DNA from 3 places in the Shewanella sp. DW31 genome. Region 2 is predicted to be linked to each of the others. Evidence: predicted binding sites of a transcription regulator. Region 2 holds the regulator's gene; each other region holds the start of a gene.

Evidence for each region. The regulator MetJ, encoded in region 2, represses methionine synthesis genes. The targets are predictions, from matches to a motif close to TAGACGTCTAGACGTCTA.
Region 1: the regulator MetJ is predicted to act here: its motif matches at 2,641-2,658, upstream of metH (methionine synthase).
Region 3: the regulator MetJ is predicted to act here: its motif matches at 2,059-2,076, upstream of serA (phosphoglycerate dehydrogenase).

What each region holds. Positions count from the first base shown of each region.
Region 1 covers NZ_JADWMP020000001.1:87,884-92,295, forward strand. The annotation lists gene GWI56_RS00395 (iron ABC transporter permease) at 1-413, opposite strand, end outside; gene GWI56_RS00400 (ABC transporter ATP-binding protein) at 410-1,291, opposite strand; cobalamin riboswitch at 1,391-1,567, opposite strand; gene GWI56_RS00405 (histidine phosphatase family protein) at 1,788-2,513, opposite strand; gene metH (methionine synthase) at 2,784-4,412, shown strand, end outside.
Region 2 covers NZ_JADWMP020000019.1:6,831-11,242, forward strand. The annotation lists gene nrfD (NrfD/PsrC family molybdoenzyme membrane anchor subunit) at 1-919, shown strand, start outside; gene GWI56_RS15460 (sulfite exporter TauE/SafE family protein) at 1,026-1,769, opposite strand; gene metJ (met regulon transcriptional regulator MetJ) at 1,904-2,218, opposite strand; gene metB (cystathionine gamma-synthase) at 2,430-3,593, shown strand; gene GWI56_RS15475 (bifunctional aspartate kinase/homoserine dehydrogenase II) at 3,605-4,412, shown strand, end outside.
Region 3 covers NZ_JADWMP020000010.1:129,349-133,760, forward strand. The annotation lists gene GWI56_RS10730 (curlin) at 1-167, shown strand, start outside; gene GWI56_RS10735 (LuxR C-terminal-related transcriptional regulator) at 342-1,007, opposite strand; gene GWI56_RS10740 (DUF2238 domain-containing protein) at 1,402-2,010, opposite strand; gene serA (phosphoglycerate dehydrogenase) at 2,165-3,394, shown strand; gene ygfZ (tRNA-modifying protein YgfZ) at 3,549-4,412, shown strand, end outside.

The sequences.
Region 1 (4,412 bases), on a different contig from region 2:
AAAAATCCAGAGCCAGTGAATAAGGTCAACATCACCACAGCGCCAAAGGACGCGCCAGAGCTAATACCAAACAAATAGGGATCGGCGAGCGGATTGCGAGTCACGGTTTGCAACACACTGCCCGCCAGAGACAAACCCGCACCCGCCACAAAAGCCAGTAAAATGCGCGGTAGCCTGAGCTCCATCACAATGCGCTCAGTCATGCCATTGGCTTGAGTGAGGTTCGTCTCCTTATTGATAAATACTTGAATAACATCCGTAAAACTGATGTTCGCCGCACCAAAACTCGTCGCGGCAATAGGCGTTATCAAAGTGATGATACCTAATACGAGCAGCATCAGTTGTTGTCTCGTCAACGGTGTCACGATACGCCCCAAATATGAGATGAAATATTGTTTACTCCCCTGAGTCATCCACCCTCGCCTCGCTCGTTCAGGCCATGATCTACATGGTGGTAACCATAAAAATAGCTGATTAAGGGCTTTTTATGTTGTGGATGGGGCGATACCTGAGCACACACGCCAAACACATCGCCAATTCGCGCCTCGGTTAATACTTCGGTTGGCGTCCCCATAGCGCTGATTTCCCCGTTATGGATCAACAACAAACTGTCGCACAGGGCACTGGCTAAATTAAGATCATGAATAGAGGCAATCACGCTAATCCCAAGACTACGCACCAATTCGAGGATTTGAATTTGATAGCGCACATCGAGGTGATTCGTTGGCTCATCAAGGATTAAAAGCTGTGGCTGCTGCACTATGGCGCGGGCAATCAAGGCGCGTTGCTTTTCACCGCCGGATAAGTGCTCATATTGTTGGTGCATCTTATGGCTCAAGCCAACTTTCTCTAAAGCCTTAGCAATACGCTCAGTATCACAGCTCGAATTGGTATCGAACATGCCCTTGTGGGGCGTTAAGCCCATGCTGACCAATTGCTCTGTGGTGAGGTCAAAATAGTGCGGTGTATCCTGCTGCACTACGGCAACGCGACAGGCAAACGCCTTGGGCGACAAGCGCTCAATATCTTGATCAAAAAGAGTAATGTTGCCCTGAGTTGGGCGAACAAACCGATACAAACAGCGCAGTAAACTGGACTTGCCCGCACCGTTAGGGCCAATCAGCCCCAGCATCTGCCCCGTTGGCAGCGTGAAGTTAATATTGGAAAGAATGGTTTTGCCATCGATACACCAGCTCAACTGGCTCACATTGAGCGCGACTGACGGGCTCAATGACGGGTTAGTGTCACTGTCATTCACGGGGCTGTTAGTTTGGATTGCGGAAAGTTTCACCTAAGCGGCGCTCCTATCGAGTCCAAACCTGTATAAAAAAAGGTTGTGCATATTGTCATCTGCTCCCTCGAGTCACCCGCTCGAGAACTAAGGCTGCACGCAGCGATAACAGAAATAGGCAGGTCTCCTGACTCGTAGGGAAGAAGATTCGAGATCTTTTTCACTACTCACAGTTGCGGGCACAGTTCGGGCTGACTGACGAGCAGCTCCCCGATTCCCTATTATGTTTGGGTTGATATGCTCTTTGTTAACAACGCCACTTGAATTAAAACAACGGAGCGATTCGAACAAAGAGAGTCTATTCCCAACACCTATTTCTGCGACGTTATCACTCATTGCGCATGTAATACGCTATCTCGTTCAAACGTCAGGGAAAAGCATTATCCTACATCTATCCCATTAGGCAATGCTGTTTAAATCAGAATATTTTCATGTCAGCTTATTCTCGCCAAACGATCACGCCTACATCATAACTCCTAGGTCGTGAAATAAGGCCTCAACACCTGCGCCCACTCGGCCAATCTAAACGCCAATAGCAGGCACCCTGTTCATCTTGCAGCACATTAATGCTCACCACGGCCGCCACGGTTAAATCGAGTTGACTATAAAACCCCACCGCCCGTTCAACCCCTAAGGCACGCGCCATTAAGTGACGGATCACCCCGCCGTGGGTCACGACCCACACTTGAGTGGCTGGCATATTGTCAGTGGTTTCATTAATGGCACTGTTTTCATTACCCATTTTATGTGAGTCAAGGGTCAATCGTTCAAACTCGGCGGCGAGTATCTGGTCAATCGTCCCATTCACCCGCGACTCAAAACTTGCCATAGTTTCACCATTAGGCGGCGGAGTTTGCCAAGGGTTTTGCCAATACGCCGCTAAGTGTTCGCCCTCTTGTTGATACAGTTCATCGAGCCGACAACCGTCCCAATCACCAAAATCAATTTCCTGTAAACCCGACAAACACTGCGCCTGCAATGGCCTTGACTCAGATATCAGTGCCGCCGTCGAATGCAGCTCGGCGGCAAAAGCGTGGGCAAAATCGGCGCAGCGGCGTGAAGTCGAGCTATAAATCGCGCTACACACGCTGGCCTGTGACTCAACTGCTGCCGACATTTGTTGCCAACCCTTTTTGCTTAAAGGCACATCCACACGACCCCGCAAGATCGCGCCGCCTTCACACTCACCGTGGCGTAACAATAACAATCGAACTTGTTTCATATATGCCTTTTTAGTTAGGGACTAGATGCTAGAAACTCAAGCCGAGGGCCTAAATTCTAGATTCTCGATTCTCGCTCCTAATGCCTTTGACTTTCATCTTGCCCTGACAATCATAAGTCGCGTATTATGGACGTCTATACGTTTAAATGTCCAAAACAAATTTTTAAGAGCAAGTATTCAAAAAAATGTCGGCTGACGACAATAAAATGCACTTAGCATAACAATGGCCGATTTTTGGACTTAACTTAGCTGTATTTAAGGTAATTATTTATGACGATACCCTCAACCAAAGCCAGCCAAATATTAGCAGACATTCGCAAACAGCTTGCAGAGCGCATTCTGATCTTAGACGGTGCCATGGGCACTATGATCCAAGGCTACAAGCTGGAAGAAGAGGACTATCGCGGCGAACGCTTTAAAGATTGGCATACGGATGTCAAAGGTAACAACGACCTCTTGGTCTTATCGCAACCCCACATCATCAAACAAATTCACACCGACTACTTAAACGCCGGTGCCGACATCATTGAAACCAACACCTTTAACGCCACCACCATCGCCATGGCCGACTACGACATGCAGTCGCTGTCCGCCGAAATTAACTTAGCCGGCGCGCGACTCGCCCGTGAAGCCTGTGATGAAGCCTTTGCTGCCACAGGCATTCCACGCTATGTCGCCGGTGTGTTAGGCCCCACTAACCGTACGTGTTCGATTAGCCCTGATGTGAACGACCCAGGCTATCGCAACGTCAGCTTCGATGAGTTAGTGACTGCTTACAAAGAATCCACTAAGGCGCTGATTGAAGGCGGCGCGGATATCATTATGGTCGAGACCATATTCGATACCTTAAACGCCAAAGCCGCGCTGTTTGCGATTGAATCCGTATTCGATGACTTATTTGGTCAGCATTCTAAAGACAGATTGCCGATCATGATTTCGGGCACCATTACCGATGCCTCTGGCCGCACACTGACAGGCCAAACGACCGAAGCCTTTTACAATTCCCTTCGCCATATCAAGCCCTTATCTATCGGTCTTAACTGTGCACTTGGGCCAAAAGAATTGCGCCCGTACGTCGAAGAATTATCCCGTATAGCCGAATGTTATGTGTCGGCGCATCCGAATGCAGGCCTGCCGAACGAGTTTGGCGGTTACGATGAAACCCCAGAAGACATGGCGAATGTGATCGAAGATTGGGCGCGCGAAGGCATGCTCAATATTATCGGTGGTTGTTGTGGTAGTACGCCTGAACATATCCGCGTGATCCGCGAAGCGGTGAGCCGCCATGACCCGCGTATTTTGCCAGATATTCCCGTCGCTTGCCGCTTAGCCGGTTTGGAACCACTGACTATCGACGCCCAATCCCTGTTCGTTAACGTGGGTGAGCGCACCAACGTTACAGGTTCGGCCAAGTTTTTAAAATTAATCAAAGAAGGCAAGTTTGAGCAAGCGCTCGATGTGGCCCGCGAGCAGGTCGAAAGCGGCGCGCAAATCATCGACATCAACATGGACGAAGGCATGCTCGATGGCGCAGAGATCATGCACAAGTTTTTAAACTTGATAGCCTCTGAGCCCGACATCAGCCGCGTACCTATTATGATCGACTCCTCTAAGTGGGAAGTGATCGAAGCTGGCCTCAAATGTATTCAAGGCAAGGGCATAGTTAACTCGATTTCCCTTAAAGAAGGCGAAGCCAAGTTTATCGAGCAAGCAACACTGGTGAAACGCTACGGCGCGGCGGCCATTATTATGGCGTTCGATGAGCAAGGTCAGGCCGATACTAAGGCGCGTAAAATCGAAATTTGTACCCGCGCCTACCGCGTGCTGGTCGACAAGGTCGGTTTTCCGCCCGAAGACATCATCTTCGACCCGAACATTTTCGCCATCGCCACGGGTATC
Region 2 (4,412 bases):
ATATGATCCTGTCACTTGGCACTGGGTCATCGCCGTTTACCTGTTTATGGCGGGGTTATCCGCGGGCAGTTTACTGATTGGCATTGGTTTGCGCTGGGCGAATAAGGAACTCAGCGCGGGAGCTGAAAGCAGCATTCTTAAGGCGGCAGCCATTATTGGGCCTGTGGCAATTAGCTTAGGTCTAGCTTGTCTAGTGTTTGATTTAACCAAACCATTCCACTTTTGGTTGATCTTAATTCACTATAACTTCCAGTCTGTGATGGCAATCGGGGTGCTGGCGCTGCTGGCGTATTCTCCCTTAGCTTTTGCGTACGCCATTATTGTGCTGCGGGATGACTTACCAAAATGGGGTTTGGGTTTCCTAACACCTATCGCTAAGTTACTTATGCCATTTCGAAAGCTGATTGAAGTATTGTTGTTTGTCCTCGCCATTGGCGTAGGGGCTTACACTGGCTTCTTAATTTCGGCGATGAATGCCTATCCTATGCTCAACACTGCGGTACTGCCTGCGCTGTTTTTAGTGTCGGGTTTATCGGCGGGCGCTGCGGCAAACGCGGTACTGGCACTCTTGCTGTTTAAGACTGACAGCCACGATAAAACCTTAGTCAAGATGCACGGGTTAGAGTTGCCTGTGATGGCAATTGAAATCTTGTTCCTGTTCATGTTGTTCTGCGCCTTGTACTTCAAGGGCGGCGCGGCTGCTGCGGCCTTAGCGTCGTTAACCTCTGGGCTATGGGCAAGCGTGTTCTGGATAGGCGTTGTCGGTATCGGCTTTGGTATTCCATTGCTGTTTATGCTGCTACCAGCCGCGACTCGCCACACTAAGGGCGCAATGATCATGGTGGCTTGTGCGAGCTTAACGGGCGTACTCGCCTTAAGACACTTTATTGTGTACGCAGGGCAAAGCTATTTAAGCTGAATGTAAGCTGGCTTTACATATTGATAGATAAAGAAAAAGCACTGGCAATGTCAGTGCTTTTTTATTGTTTGAATTTTGAGAAGGTTTGCCAGTACAAGCGGGACGCTTATTGGGGTAAGAGTTCGATAACTGACTTCACCGTTAGCACTAAGGCGCTGATACTGCACAGGACTAACGTTGCCATCTTTGTCTTCTCTTTATCGACACGGCCCACTAATCGTCCTGCGACTAAGTAACCTAAAATCACTGAGGGGAGCAGCATCAACGACAGCCACAGATGTTTTAATTCTAATAAGCCAGTGATCGCTAAAATGATCAGTGCAATCATGGAGCTAAAAATGAAGAAGGCCGACAGCGCTGCGCGAAACTGCGAGGCATCTTTGCCTGCCAACAAAATCGCCATCGGCGGGCCACCAATCGCGGCGATATTGCCGAAGATCCCTGAAACCACGCCCGCACCGAAGAGGGTTTTCTTATTCACTGGCAGGCTGAATTTATACAGGCTGAGGATCACTGCGACAGTCACAATGGCGGCGATGGATAAACCCAGTATGGGTTGAGGCGCAAACAGCAACAGGCTCGCGCCGATAAAACCACCGGGCACGCGACCTAGGAGCGCATATTGCAAGCCATTGAATTCTAAGTGACCGCGTTCACGCACTAAGGTCAGCAGGGCGATGGAGAAACCCATAGCAATAACAGGCGCAGGTACAAGTTGTGGATCGACGATATACAGCAAAGGACTGGCGACAACCGCAAGCCCAAACCCAATAAGACTTTGGGTTAAGGCGCCCAGAAACACGACCAGCGAGGCTAAGGCGAGTGTCTGTGGATCTATCATAGAAAACATAGGATTTCCTATATCCCAAACCAACTCAAGATGGTGAAATTTAAAGTTTGAAGTCGCTTGGGTATAAACAAAAAGGGATCGTTAACGATCCCTATTGATGAGCACTGTGATATGACTTTGAAAGCGATGAGTCGCTATTCCATGTCTTCCCACTCGATTCCCATTTGATCCATCAACAACTTGGCTTCGGCGGGAATGCTGTCTGGGTTATCTTTTGACAGATCTTCATCGTTGGGCAATGGCTGGCCAGTGTAGGCGTGCAAAAATGCCTCACACAACAGCTCGCTGTTGGTGGCGTGACGCAAATTATTGACCTGACGACGAGTACGTTCGTCCGTGAGGACCTTAAGCACTTTGAGCGGAATAGACACAGTAATTTTTTTTACTTGTTCATTCTTCTTGCCATGTTCAGCATAGGGGCTGATGTATTCCCCATTCCATTCAGTCATTGACTCACCTGTTATAACGCTAAATTCGGGGCAGATTTTAAACCCTTACAAAGAACAGTCAAATTATTGCTACTATTTCTTTGTGATTGCAAACAGATTTCTTTATGTTCAGACGTCTAAACGTCTTCACGCCTATTGACGATGGCGTTGGGCTTAGGTACATTTAGACGTCCAGACATCTCTATCAGTCTACCGAATTTAGGAGTCCCCCATGGCAGAGCGTCAATTAGCCACACTGGCAGTGCGTCAGGGTATCGAAAGCGATACTCAATATGGTGCAGTTGTGCCACCGATTTATTTGTCGACTAATTACGCTTTCGATGGTCATAAAAATCCCCGCGAATTCGATTACAGTCGTTCAGGCAACCCAACGCGCTGCATTTTAGGCGAAGCATTAGCGCAATTAGAAAAGGGCGCCACTGGCATAGTGACGTGCACTGGCATGGCGGCCATCACCTTAGTGACCACTTTGCTCGGCCCCGATGACTTATTAGTTGTACCCCATGATTGCTATGGCGGTTCCTACCGTTTATTTACCAACTTGGCGAAGAAAGGCCAGTTTAAGCTCATTGTGGTCGACCAAACCGACAGCCAAGCGTTAGCCGCCGCCATTGCGCAGAATCCTAAGATGGTGTGGCTCGAAACCCCATCGAACCCGTTATTGCGTGTGGTAGATATCGAAGCCATTGCTAAGGCGAGCCATGAGGTCGGCGCGCTGGTGGTGGTCGATAACACCTTTTTATCGCCGATATTGCAACAACCCCTATTGTTAGGCGCGGATATCGTTATCCACTCCACCACTAAATATATCAATGGTCACAGCGATGTGGTCGGCGGCGCTGTGGTCGCCAAAGACGCGCAAATCGGCGAAAGCTTACATTGGTGGTCGAACACTCTAGGCTTAACGGGGTCAGCCTTTGACAGTTATCTGACCCTGCGCGGCCTACGTACCTTAGCGGTGCGTATTCGCGAGCATCAAGCCAATGCCCAGCGTATTATTGAGGTATTAACGCAAAGCCCTGTGGTGAGCAAAGTCTATTACCCAGGGCTTGCGGATCATCCAGGTCACGCCATTGCGGCCAAGCAACAACAGGGCTTTGGCGCTATGCTGAGCTTTGAGCTCAAAGGCGGCGAGGCCGAAGTGGTGGCCTTTTTAGGTGCACTCAGCTTATTTAGCGTGGCGGAAAGTTTAGGTGGCGTCGAAAGTTTAGTGGCAGTGCCCGCCACTATGACCCACAGAGCCATGGAGCCGCAGGCGCGCTTCGAGGCTGGTATTAAGGACACCCTATTGCGTCTATCGGTGGGTATTGAAGATGCCGCCGATTTAGTTGCAGATATTCAAGCAGGATTAGCCGCCGTTGCGGCTTGTCAGTAGAGGAATAATAGATGGCACGTTGTCACTTACATAAATTTGGTGGCTCCAGTTTAGCGGATGCCGATTGTTATCGTCGAGTTGCCCATATCCTGTTAACCCACGGTCATAGTGATGATCTCGTGGTGGTCTCTGCGGCGGGTAAAAGCACGAATTTCCTGTATAAATTATTAGCGCTGCGTGATGCGGGTCAGCTATGGCAAGAAGAATTACAAGTGCTGATCAGTTACCAACAGGGGTTGATTGAGCAGTTGTTGTCGAATGAACAAGCCCGAGATCTGCGTGAGCGTTTGGCCACTGATAAAGCGCAACTCATCAGCTTGTTGTCCTTAGACGAGCGCAACGAATACCAAATCAATCATGTGGTGAGCTTTGGCGAACGTTGGTCGGCACGTTTAATGGCGGCGCTACTGCGCGAATCTGGCGTGGCGGCAAGCCATGTGGATGCCTGTTCAATTTTAGTGGCCGATGAAGCCGCTGTGCCGCAAATTCGGGTACAAGAATCCCGCGCTAAAGTACAAGCCCTATTAGCCGCGCATCCAAATGAACGCTTAGTGATCACAGGTTTTATCTGTGCTAACGAGCGTGGCGATACCTTGTTACTTGGTCGTAATGGTTCAGATTTTAGTGCCAGCCTGATTGCTAGTCTCGCCGATATCGAGCGCGTGACCATTTGGACCGATGTGGAAGGGGTGTTCAACGCCGATCCTAATAAAATCAACGATGCCAAGTTACTGAAAAGTATGTCACTTGCCGAAGCCGATCGCCTAGCGCGTTTGGGCTCGCCAGTATTGCATTCGCGCACTTTGCAGCCGTTATTCA
Region 3 (4,412 bases), on a different contig from region 2:
CTTCATTTGCTTCAAATTCATTTGGCGTTAGCGGTGACAATAACAGCCTGTCAATCACTCAAACGGGTAATGACAACTTAGTGTTAGGTTCTCAAGCGGGCACTAACAACAGCATCAACGTGAACCAATCAGGCAATATGAACGTTGCCACTGTAGTGCAATACTAGTCAATACTGTTAAACCACCACAGCTAAACTCTTTGGTGGTGGTTTATAAAAAGGGTGTTAAACAAAAAGCGGGAATGTTTAAATAAACATTCCCGCTTTTCTATGTTGATATGCTAGTAATCATTAACATTAACCACTCACAGCGAAAAGCTAACGACCAATATCTTTAACTGACTAACTGCACAGCTCAAAGTGAGTTTGATAGGTTTGCGCCCAACGTAAAAGCTCAACCCGATTACGAGACTGGGTCTTGCGGAAAATAGAAGAAATATGTGCCTTCACTGTATGTTCGCTGATACATAACCTATGAGCGATTTCTTTATTTCTCGCACCACTCGATACGAATTGAATGATAGTGCGTTCACGGGATGTCAGCATCTGCAGCATAGCTACAGTATCAGAGGGCATTTCATTATTACCTTCTAACTTTTGTACAACACGGCGGAACATTTTGCTTAGTAAAGTTCTATCGTACCAAAGTTCCTCTGCCACCATTTTACGTAAACCCGTTAACATCAGATCCATACGTTGATCGGCAAATAAAATACCTCGAATGCCGAGTAACATTGCAGATTCTTGGTCTAAGGAGTCACGCTCAACTTGATACAGCGCCACAGGAAAATGTGACACTAATCGCGAAGCTAACAGAGGTATCCCTTTGTTATCTAATGCTGAACCTTTTTGGGTGATCAGATAAAAACTACGGCGACTCTTGTCTAAATCCAGTTCAGCCGCATGCTTTACTATACGCGTTTTCAAACCAATGGATTCAGCGAGTAACGCTAAATGACATGGCGCGGCCATTTGGTGTAAAAAAACCAATTCATTAATTGTGCTCAATGACTCTCCTCCCTGAAAAGTATTCTCTATTGCAAAATGGTATGTTTGACTCGTCTTTTTAGTTAGATTTTTCAACATTCCATTAACCTAGTTAATTCTGACTAGTTAACGATTGAAAAACATCACCCAAATGTACTATTCCCTGTTTAATGCTAGTAGGTTCGACTAACTCACCACAATAAAATGGAATAACAGTCAAAAATACCGTTTTACTTGGCCAACGCCCAGCACCTAATACTTTCCAACTATGACGTTATCAACCCAAAGTTGCAACACAAAGAAAACACAATAACAACACTAAAGTATGACAACTCAATGTCATCACACTCACACCATACATTTCAGGGAAGAAAGTCTTACAACTCGAACAGAGAGCATCACCCACTTTTAGCCGCTAAATCCTCTGCTTGAGTCTCGCGATTTGTTTATCTTGAAAACGAGACAGTAAAGCTAACGCGACAATTGCGCCAATGAGGGCAAGAAACATGTCGGATTGGGTATCCCATACATAGCCTTGAGTCCCTAAAAAGGCTTCAGCCCCTTCGCCGGTTGCCACGGCAACCCACCATTCGATCAGTTCATAAAACGCCGAAAAAGCGAGCACAAAACAAGTGGCAAGAAACGCACACCAAGCCCCAGGTTTGACAGCTTGATTACGCAACATAATTTCACGGGCCAGCATGGCTGGGATAAAACCTTGCGCAAAATGACCCACTTTATCGTAATTATTACGTTCTGAACCCATCCAATCGGCAATCGTGTCGAATAACGGCACTTCAGCGTAAGTATAATGAGCGCCTACAAACAACACACAGCAGTGTATTAAGACGAGAAAATACACTAAAGGTGTTAGTGGAAAACGTTTACGAGTAAAGAATAAAATCGGTACAGCAATCAATGCAGGCAAGGCTTCGAGCCACCATGTGAAAGGATCTGCGGGTTTTATCGCCGACCACACCAAAACTGAGAGGTAAATACCGCACCATGCGATTTTGTTATTCAATGTTTCTTCCTCTTATGCGATATTGTTCTAAATTTAGAATATTAACTTTAGCCATCTAGCCCTCCACACTGAGCAAAAAAAGTGCTACTTTGGTGGGTGAAGGTTGTGAGCATATCATAAGAAACATTTCTATTAATTAGAGGGTACCCATATCATGGCGAAACATTCGCTGGACAAGGATAAGATCAAGATCCTGCTGTTGGAAGGCGTCCACCAATCTGCGGTCGATGTATTTGAACGTGCGGGATACACCAATATCGAATACCACAAAGCTTCCTTAAGCGATGAAGCCTTACTTGAGTCCATTAAAGATGCGCATTTTGTGGGACTTCGTTCGCGTACCCAATTAACTGCTGAGGTGCTGAAACGTGCCGAGAAGTTAATCGCGATTGGATGTTTCTGTATTGGAACCAACCAAGTTGACCTTGCCACCGCCGAATCCCTTGGTATCCCAGTATTTAACGCACCCTTCTCAAACACGCGCAGTGTTGCAGAACTCGTGATTGGCGAAATCATTATGTTGATGCGGGGTATCCCTGAACGCAACGCTATCGCTCACCGTGGCGGCTGGATGAAAACCGCAGCGGGCAGCTATGAAGTGCGTGGTAAAACCTTAGGTGTGATTGGTTACGGCCATATTGGTACTCAGCTTGGCATTCTGGCGGAAACCTTAGGTATGCGCGTCGTGTTCTTCGATATCGAAGACAAACTGCCACTAGGTAACGCACAACAAGTCCATTCGTTGGAACTCCTATTAGCACAAGCTGATGTAGTAAGCTTACATGTCCCTGAAACTCCACAAACAAAAGACATGATAGGCGCTGCCGAGTTTGCAGCAATGAAAAAGGGCAGCATCTTTATCAACGCATCACGCGGTACTGTAGTCGATATTGAAGCTTTAACCTTTGCGTTAAAAGAACGTCACCTCGCAGGTGCCGCAATCGATGTATTCCCCGTTGAACCACAATCGAATGACGATGAATTTATCAGTCCTCTACGCGGTTTAGACAATGTTCTCCTCACGCCGCACGTCGGCGGTAGCACGGCCGAAGCCCAAGAAAACATTGGTATTGAAGTCGCGGGTAAGCTCGCTAAATACTCAGACAACGGCTCAACCGTTTCTGCGGTTAACTTCCCTGAAGTGTCATTACCAACGCATAAAGGCACCTCGCGCTTGCTGCATATTCACCAAAACCGTCCGGGCGTGTTGATCAAGATCAACCAAGCCTTCTCGGAAAAAGGCATCAACATCGCCGCCCAATATTTGCAGACCACCGCAGAAATTGGTTATGTCGTGATGGAAGTCGACACAACTCAAGCGGAAGAAGCCTTAGTTGAACTCAAAGCCATTGAAGGTACATTGCGTACCCGCGTGCTGTTTTAAACTTTAAACTCCACTCGCTTTAAGCCTATCGACTAAAGCACACATATTAAGGCGGACAGATCATTCACAGATATGTGCGCCTTATGCTTTTGAGCCAACTGGAATTCCGTTACAATCTAGCCTCTCACATCGTCTTCATTTTCAGGATCTCGCTATGACTATTTCAGTTTCTACGCCCCATTGGGATCTGGACGCTACCTTGCCTCCACTTATGCTTGCCAACTTATCTCATTTGGGCCTCATCAAAGTCGTTGGAGAACAAGGCCGCAGTTTTATCCATGGCCAAGTGACCACAGACATCAGCTCATTGGCCACAGATCAATGGCGCTGGGGCGCGCATTGCGATCCTAAAGGTAAAATGCTGGCCAGTTTCAGAACCTTTGCCATTCAAGATGCACTCTTTATGTTGATGCCAAAGGATGCCATCGAAGTCGATTTACCCCAGTTACAAAAATATGCCGTGTTTAGTAAAGCCACCTTAAGCAATGCATCCGCTGAGTGGACTCTGCTCGGGGTTGCCGGTGAACAGGCAAGCCAATTTGTGAAACAGCATTTTGGTGATATTCAGCAAGAACTCACACTCATTGAAAATGGTGCGATTTTAAAAGACGCTGAACGTTTTATTTTAGTATTAACACCAAATGCCGCAGCAGCTTTAGTTGCGCAATCGGAACTGAGTGTATTTGACGCCAGTGCATGGCAAGCGTTAGAGATTGCAGCAGGTTACCCCAACCTTGCCGCCAGCCATGCCAGTCAGTACGTACCGCAGATGTGTAATCTACAAGCGGTTAACGGTATCAGCTTCAATAAGGGCTGTTACATGGGACAAGAAACCATAGCGCGAATGAAATATCGCGGTGGTAATAAACGCGCCCTGTATATCTTACGTGGCCACACTGAGCAGCAAATCAGCCTAGAGTCTGGCCTTGAAATCGCGATGGAAGACAGTTTCCGTCGTGGAGGCCAAATCATTGAGTTTGTGCAGCGTGGCAATCAAGTCTTGTTAACCGCCGTACTT